Regions from separate parts of the Azoarcus sp. KH32C genome, predicted to be linked through region 2. Evidence: riboswitches for the same ligand, from Rfam matches in the RefSeq annotation. Region 2 holds a riboswitch; the other holds the start of a gene.
The links. Region 2 has a riboswitch for cyclic di-GMP ahead of AZKH_RS26995 (S8 family peptidase). Riboswitches for the same ligand answer to the same signal wherever they lie in the genome.
Positions count from the first base shown of each region.

Region 1: it holds a riboswitch for cyclic di-GMP, as region 2 does, so the genes downstream of both, AZKH_RS06990 (M10 family metallopeptidase C-terminal domain-containing protein) here and AZKH_RS26995 (S8 family peptidase) in region 2, are expected to answer to the same signal.

Region 1 covers NC_020516.1:1,573,780-1,577,497, forward strand. Annotated here, with positions in the region: gene AZKH_RS06985 (AlpA family transcriptional regulator) at 216-485, opposite strand; gene AZKH_RS27970 (helix-turn-helix transcriptional regulator) at 542-793, opposite strand; cyclic di-GMP riboswitch class I at 1,128-1,218, shown strand; gene AZKH_RS06990 (M10 family metallopeptidase C-terminal domain-containing protein) at 1,291-3,718, shown strand, end outside.
Region 2 covers NC_020516.1:3,831,012-3,834,729, forward strand. Annotated here, with positions in the region: gene AZKH_RS17050 (NnrS family protein) at 1-229, opposite strand, end outside; gene AZKH_RS17055 (MFS transporter) at 439-1,578, shown strand; cyclic di-GMP riboswitch class I at 1,641-1,728, shown strand; gene AZKH_RS26995 (S8 family peptidase) at 1,774-3,718, shown strand, end outside.

The sequences.
Region 1 (3,718 bases), 2.3 Mb from region 2:
GGGAGAAGCAGGTGCCGCAGCGTGGGACAGCGCGTCCCACATCCACTGACCGGCGACTGCACTAACCGCCCGCCAGACGAAGCAGTGAAGGCAAGGGTTTGCGCGGACGGCCGGGCTTGCGTCCCGCCGTCGTCACCGTGTTCTCGCTCTGGCGTTCGGTTGGATACGGTGCTGTCGCTCCGCGAACGCCGTTTTCCATGTCGGGATTGAGGCGCTCATCCAGCCATCGATAGAGGACGGCGCGGACGGCCGGGCTTGCGTCCCGCCGTCGTCACCGTGTTCTCGCTCTGGCGTTCGGTTGGATACGGTGCTGTCGCTCCGCGAACGCCGTTTTCCATGTCGGGATTGAGGCGCTCATCCAGCCATCGATAGAGGACGTCGGGCCGCCAATACACGCGGCGCCCGCCGGTCGCGTGAGGGCGGGGCATCTGCCCGTTGGCGACCCAATTTTCGATGGTGCGCTTCCGCAGGGTGGGCAGCTGCATGCGGCTTCTCCGGAGACAGGCCCGACGGGCCGGGCCTATTACATATAGCGAGCGGCTCAGGCAGCCGCACTCAGTCGCGCAATGTCGCTGGCCCGCCAGCAGGTGATTCGGGTGCCGAGCTTCACGGGTGCCGGGAAGCGGCCGGACTTTACGCCCGCCCACCACGTCGACTTGGATACGGGGACCACGCGTAGAACGTCGGGGAGCCGAAGCAGCGGTTCGGGATGTTGCGGTAGAATCATGTCAGTAGTCTCGAAAGCGCCCTCGGCGGCTTGTCCTGCGCATCTCAATAGCGGTTGTCCTGTCATCGGCTGCGTTGCAGTGTGGGCTTGCTGCGTGCAGTAGCGTCCGACAGGAATCAAGATACCGAGGGTCGCGGCGCGGCCCCAAATTTGGCGGTTTTGGCGGCGGGTTGGCGTCAGGGTCGCAGCGTGAGACTTTTGTGGCGTTGGGCAGAATCGCGGGCAGAACGCGCAGTCGGCCTTAAAAGTTATCAGAAAATTCAAATAGTTATTGGCTTGTTGTTCATATCAGGACATCATGAACATGCCGGTCTAAAGCCGGCAGCCCAGGACGCTGCAAGTCCGTTAATTCCCCCGGTGGGGGCTGAGTAAATTCGCCAACGGCATGTTATAGTCGGCGGAATTTTTATGGCAAACGGGTGGGAAACCCCCGGACGCAAAGCCGCGGACCCTTCCCCTGATCGCTCAGGGCGGGTGGCCGGGTTGCCTGCCCCTTCGTTTCACACATCGGCAATCCTTCCCATCTTCCGTCGTGCTATGCGCACATTTGGACAGGACAGGGAATGGCACTTCCATCGTGGACGAACCAGCAAGTCATCGACCAACTCGTATCCGGCCAGAGCTGGTCCGGCACCACGATCACCTACGCGTTTCCGACAACGTCCAGCGGAATCTACGGCTCCTCCGAGGCGACGGGCTTCCAGGACCTCAATGCGACCGAGCAGGCTTATGCCGAACTGGCCCTGACCGCTTGGAATGACCTGATCGCCGTGAATTTCGCCCGTACGACGAGTTCGGCGTCGAACATCGAGTTCGGGATGAGCAGCACCGGCGTGGATTACGCCCACACCTATTTCCCGACCACCGGCAGCGTCTGGTTCAACGTCACCGAGAGCACTCTGACCTCGCCCGAAATCGGCAAGTACGGCTTCGAAACCTATGTGCACGAGATCGGCCATTCTCTGGGCCTGGATCACATGGGTGACTACAACGGCGCCGGAACCTGGACGCCGTCGAGCTACCAGGACAGCACCGTCTACTCCGTGATGTCGTATTTCGGGCCCTCGATGGGAACCGGGTCCGATGGCGGCGAAGGGCTGGTGGCGTGGGCGGACTGGGTCGGCGCCGATGGCAGGACCTATTCGCCGCAGACTCCCATGCTCAATGACGTCATGGCGATCCAGACGATCTACGGCGCGGATACGACGACCCGCACCGGCGACACGACATATGGCTTCGGCTCCAACGTCGTCGGGCCGATGGCATCAATATTCGATTTCTCGATCAACCATAACCCGATCCTTACGATCTACGATGCCGGCGGCAACGACACGCTCGATCTGACCGGCTGGACGACCGACAGCGTCGTCAATCTGGCGCCGGGATCGTATTCGTCGTGCAACGACATGACGTACAACATCGCCATCGCGTACTCGACCAATATTGAGAACACAGTGTGTGGCGCCGGCGCGGATACCGTCACGGGCAACAGCCTCGCCAACGGCTTGGACGGCGGTGCGGGCAACGACAGCCTGTACGGCCTCGACGGCAACGACGACCTGACCGGCGGGGCCGGCAACGACTATATCGACGGGGGCGCGGGAACCGACTGGGCCTTCTTCTCGGGCTCCATCGCGAGCTACACCGTCACCTACAATTCGGGTAGCCACAGTTTCACCTTCTCGAGCGATGTCACGGGCGTCGACACCATCGTGGGGATTGAATATTTCGCCTTCGCGGGGGACGTGACCCGGTCAGCGAGCGACTATACGGGACAGGCTGCCGCCGAAATTCCCGTCGTCTCGCTGGCGAGCGATGCCGTTTCGCAGTTCGAAGGCGATGGGGGAACGGTGCTCTATACCTTCACAGCGAGCCTCAGCGTCGCTGCCGAGACGACACAAACGGTGGGCTGGAGCGTGGCCGGGTACGGCGCGGACTCGGCCGACGGCGGTGATTTCAGCGGCGCGACGAGCGGAACGCTGACCTTTGCGCCGGGAGAGACGCAGCACACCTTCACGGTTTCGGTCCTGGGCGATCTCACGGTCGAGAGCGACGAGTCCTTTGCCGTCACCCTTTCGGCGCCCTCATCGGGACTGCAACTGGGCGACGCAACGATCAGCGCAATCGTCCTCAACGACGATGTCGCGATCCAGTCCGACGATTATCCGCTGGACATCAGCACGACGGGTAATGTGGACGTGAATGGCGCGGCCCAGGCCGGCGTGATCGAAACCGCCAACGACGGCGACCTCTTCGGCCTCAACGTCGTCGCGGGTACCACCTACGTCTTTTCGCTCGAGCGGACGAGCGGCAATCTCGACCCGTTTCTGGAGTTGCGCGGGTCGAACGGAGTGCTGCTTGCCTATAACGACGATGCACACGGGACGCTCAATTCGGAGATCCGCTACACGGCGGTCCAAAGTGGCACCTTGTACCTCGCCGCCTTCGATGCGTTCGACGGCACCGGCAGCTACGCGCTCGAGGCGACGACCTTGCCGGGCGTGACGGTGAATGGCGACGATGCGGTCAACAAGCTGGTCGGAACCACAGGCGACGACCTGATTTACGGTTTTGGTGGTGCGGACACGCTCACGGGCGGCAACGGCAACGACTGGCTGGATGGCGGGAGCGGGGCCGACAAGCTCTACGGCGGGGCCGGGGACGACTCCTACGTCGTCGACGACGCGGGGGATAAGGTGACCGAGTTGCTCGGCGCCGGTGTGGACCAGGTGGTGTCGTCGGTTTCCTACACGCTCAAGAACAACATCGAGGACCTGACCCTCGTCGGCACTGCGAACACGAATGGCACTGGCAACGCGCTCGCAAACGTTCTCACCGGCAACGACGGAGACAATCTGCTGACAGGCGGGCGGGGGGTGGATACCTTCCGCGGTGGCCTGGGTAACGACACCTTCGTGCTCGATCAGGCCGGCGAGCTTGAAAACGTCTGGGAGGTGGTCGGGGGCGGCACGGACACCGTGCAGATCGCGT
Region 2 (3,718 bases):
AGCCGCCCATCACCGCCCAGCCGAAACCGAAGAACATCTCGTGCGCATGCCATTGCGTCGGAGAAAAGCTCGCCGCGGGCGGCGCCAGCACGCCAGCGAACATCAACGCCCACAACACGGGCAGGCTCAGGCCGGACAGGAAGGCCAGGCTGAAGAAGGGACGGAAGCCGACGAGCCACAGAGGATGCGCGGAAAGGTTCATGGCAGGAAGTGCGACGAATTCGATCATGAGAGGATTTGGATCCATGCTAGATGGCTGACGCGGCGCAATCCTTGATCCAGGTTATTTCGACTGCTGCGGTGCGCCATGACAGAATGGCAAGCAGTTCATTGCCCGCGAGTCCTCGCGCCTCCGCCTCGATGACCGTCCCGCCTGCCCCCTCCTCGCCATCCCCCCCGCCCGCCCCCGCTCCGGTACGCCTGCCCGCGGCGATCTGGATGCTCGGTTTCGTCAGCCTGCTGATGGACGTCTCGTCCGAGCTGATCCACAGCCTGCTGCCGGTGTTCCTCGTGACTTCGCTCGGCGCCGGCCCCTTCATCGTCGGCCTGATCGAGGGTGCCGCGGAGGCGACGGCGCTGATCGTCAAAATCTTCTCCGGCATGCTGTCGGACTACTGGGGCAAGCGCAAACCGCTCGCGGTGCTGGGCTACGGGCTCGGCGCGCTGTCAAAGCCGCTCTTCGCGATCGCCGCGGGTCCCGGCACAGTGCTCGTCGCCCGCCTCATCGACCGCGTCGGCAAGGGCATCCGCGGCGCTCCCCGCGACGCGCTGGTGGCGGACATCGCGCCACCCGAGGCGCGCGGTGCCGCCTTCGGACTGCGCCAGTCGCTCGACACGGTGGGCGCCTTCTGCGGACCGCTGCTGGCGATGGGCCTGATGCTGCTGTGGCAGAACGATTTCCGCGCAGTGTTCTGGGTCGCGATCATCCCTGGCTTCCTGTCCGTCGCGCTGCTGCTGTTCGGCGTCAGGGAGCCCGCGCATGTGCACGCCGGCCCGGTCGTCAATCCGCTTCGCCGCGACAGCCTGCGCCGCCTTCCGCGCGCCTACTGGTGGGTCGTCGCGGTCGGCGCCCTCTTTGCACTGGCGCGATTCTCCGAAGCCTTCCTCGTACTGCGCGCGCTCGACGCGGGCCTCGCGGTCGCCTACGCACCGCTCGTGCTCGTCGCCATGAACATCGTCTATTCGCTCGCCGCCTACCCCTTCGGCAAGCTCGCCGACCGCATGAATCACGCTCACCTGCTCGCCGCCGGGCTGGCGATCCTGATCCTTGCCGACCTCGCCCTCGCGACAGGCGCCGGATGGCTCGGCCTCGGCACGGGCATCGTGTTGTGGGGGCTGCACATGGGCATGACCCAAGGCCTGCTCGCGACCATGGTCGCCCACACCGCACCGGCCCCGTTGCGCGGCACGGCCTTCGGCTTCTTCAACCTCGTCAGCGGCATCGCAATGCTCATCGCCAGCACACTCGCGGGCCTGCTATGGGAGAGCGCCGGTGCTGCCTGGACCTTCTTCGGCGGCGCGATGCTCGCCGCGGCGACGCTGGTAATCGTGCTGCTGCGCCAGCGCGCGACGGACTGACGTTTGACCACGGCAACAATATGGATATAGCGGACCGCACCCTCTCGTGCTAGAAAAAAAGAGCGCAGCAAGGGCACACCCGTCGAAAGACGGGGCCGCAAAACCACCGGGCTAAATCCTCCGAGAAGACAGGCCAGCGGGGTTGCCGATACGGCGACCCGCCGCTTTCGGGTCGACTCGACGGGGGATACGACGGTGAAGCCCTATGCCATGCACTTTGCATCGCCGCGGCTCGCGCTCCTGCTCGCCGTTGCCTGCCCGCCCCAGGCGCTCGCCGAGGGTATCGGACTGCAGATGGCGCCGCTTACCGAGGGGGAAATCCGCTACGGTCTCGCTCACACCCAAATCGGCGCCGACATCGCCAATGCCGCCGGCCTGACCGGCCTGGGCTCGACAGTCGTGCTGCTGGATACGGGCGTACAGGCCACCCTTCCGGAACTCGCAAGTCAGCTCGCCAGCTCGCGGATGTACGACGCCACACGCCGACGCAATGTCGCGCTCGCCGACGACGACGGACACGGCACGCTGGTGGCCGCTATCATCGCAGGTTCGAGCGGCACCGGCTTCAGCTACGGCATCGCCCCCGACGCGAAGATCCTGCCGATCAAGATCTTTTCGGCCGGCGGGTCGGCGACGCCCGGCTCGCTCGCGGCGGGGCTCAAGCGCGCCAGCTCCACCCGCGGCATGTCCATCATCAATCTCAGTCTCGGCGCCGAAAGCCCACTCGGGGGTGGCGTAGAAGGCGCGCTGCGCAAGGCCGTCAAGGCCGACAAGCTGGTCTTGGCCGCGGCGGGCAACACCGGCGGCGAATCGCCGCTGTGGCCAGCACGTTATGCGAAGGAAGGCTGGGCGAAGGGCCAGATCGTCGCAGTCGGCGCGGCGGATGCCGACAACCGGATTGCGAGCTTTTCGAACCGCGCCGGCGATACCGCCAACTGGTTCCTCGTCGCGCCCGGCGTGAATGTGGCCTCGTCTTGGACCGACGGCAGCTACATCTTCGCCAGCGGCACCTCGATCTCCACCGCGGTGGCGTCGGGCGCCGCTGCGCTCCTCGAAGGGGCGTGGCCCCAGCTCAAGGCAGGACAGGTCGCAGCCATCCTCCTGGAGACCGCCACGGATCTCGGCGAGCCGGGTGTCGATCCGGTGTATGGCAGAGGGCTCCTGAACGTACAACGCGCCATGCAGCCTGCCGGCGAACTCGCCATCCCGGTAAGCAAAGCCGCACGAAAAGGCTCGACGAAACGCTTCGGCGGCACCGCCAGCGTCGCCGTCACTGCCTCCGTCGCAACCTGGAGCGGCCTGCGCGCGGCGGCCCGCGCCGGCCTCTTCCAGGGCATCGTGGTCGACGCCTTCAACCGTGACTTCACCGCCGACCTCGGCGCCGGCATCCGCCCACCTTCGCGCGAAAGCATCGCCGATGTGCTCGCTGCAGCCGGGCATCCGCTGCAGGTGACCGAGCAACAACTCCCCGATGGCTCGCGGCTGCTGGCCGTTTCCGATGCGGCCCTGACGCGGGTCCAAACCCCCGTCGACGCCCCCCGCCTCGTCGCGAGCAGCGTCGTCCTCCGGCTCGCGAATGGCAGCGAGGTCGCGTTTGCCTCCGGCACACTCGCCGGCAGCTACTTCGGCCTCGCATCGGCGGGGCCGCGCCTCGACAACCCGTGGCTCGGCCTCGCCCGCCCTTCGACGCAACTGGCCTTCGGCACGGCGTTCGGAAAACTGCGCGTTCGCAGCGGCGTGCTTGCCTCGGGCGAATCGCCGAGCACGTCGAACTCGGCCGCTCCCGCGGCCGCTCCTCCGATAGCCGCCAACCGGCCAGGCGGACGGGCCGCGATCGGCGAGCTCGAATACGCCCTGACCGACAACACCTCGGCCGGACTGCAATGGATCCAGGTCAGCGAGGCAAGGTCCTTCCTCGGCGCGACCTCGGGCGACGCGATGGGCTTGGACGGCGCCCGTACCCGCAGCGTCGGCGCGTGGGCAAGCCATCGTCTCACCGGCAGTGTGACGGTGGCCGGCCAGTATTCGGTCGCGCGCAGCGACGGGCAGGGCAAGGGCCTGATACGCGCTTTCGACAGCGTACGCGCCAATGCCTTCGCGTTCGCGCTGATCGGCCGCGGCGCTCTCGTCGACGACGACC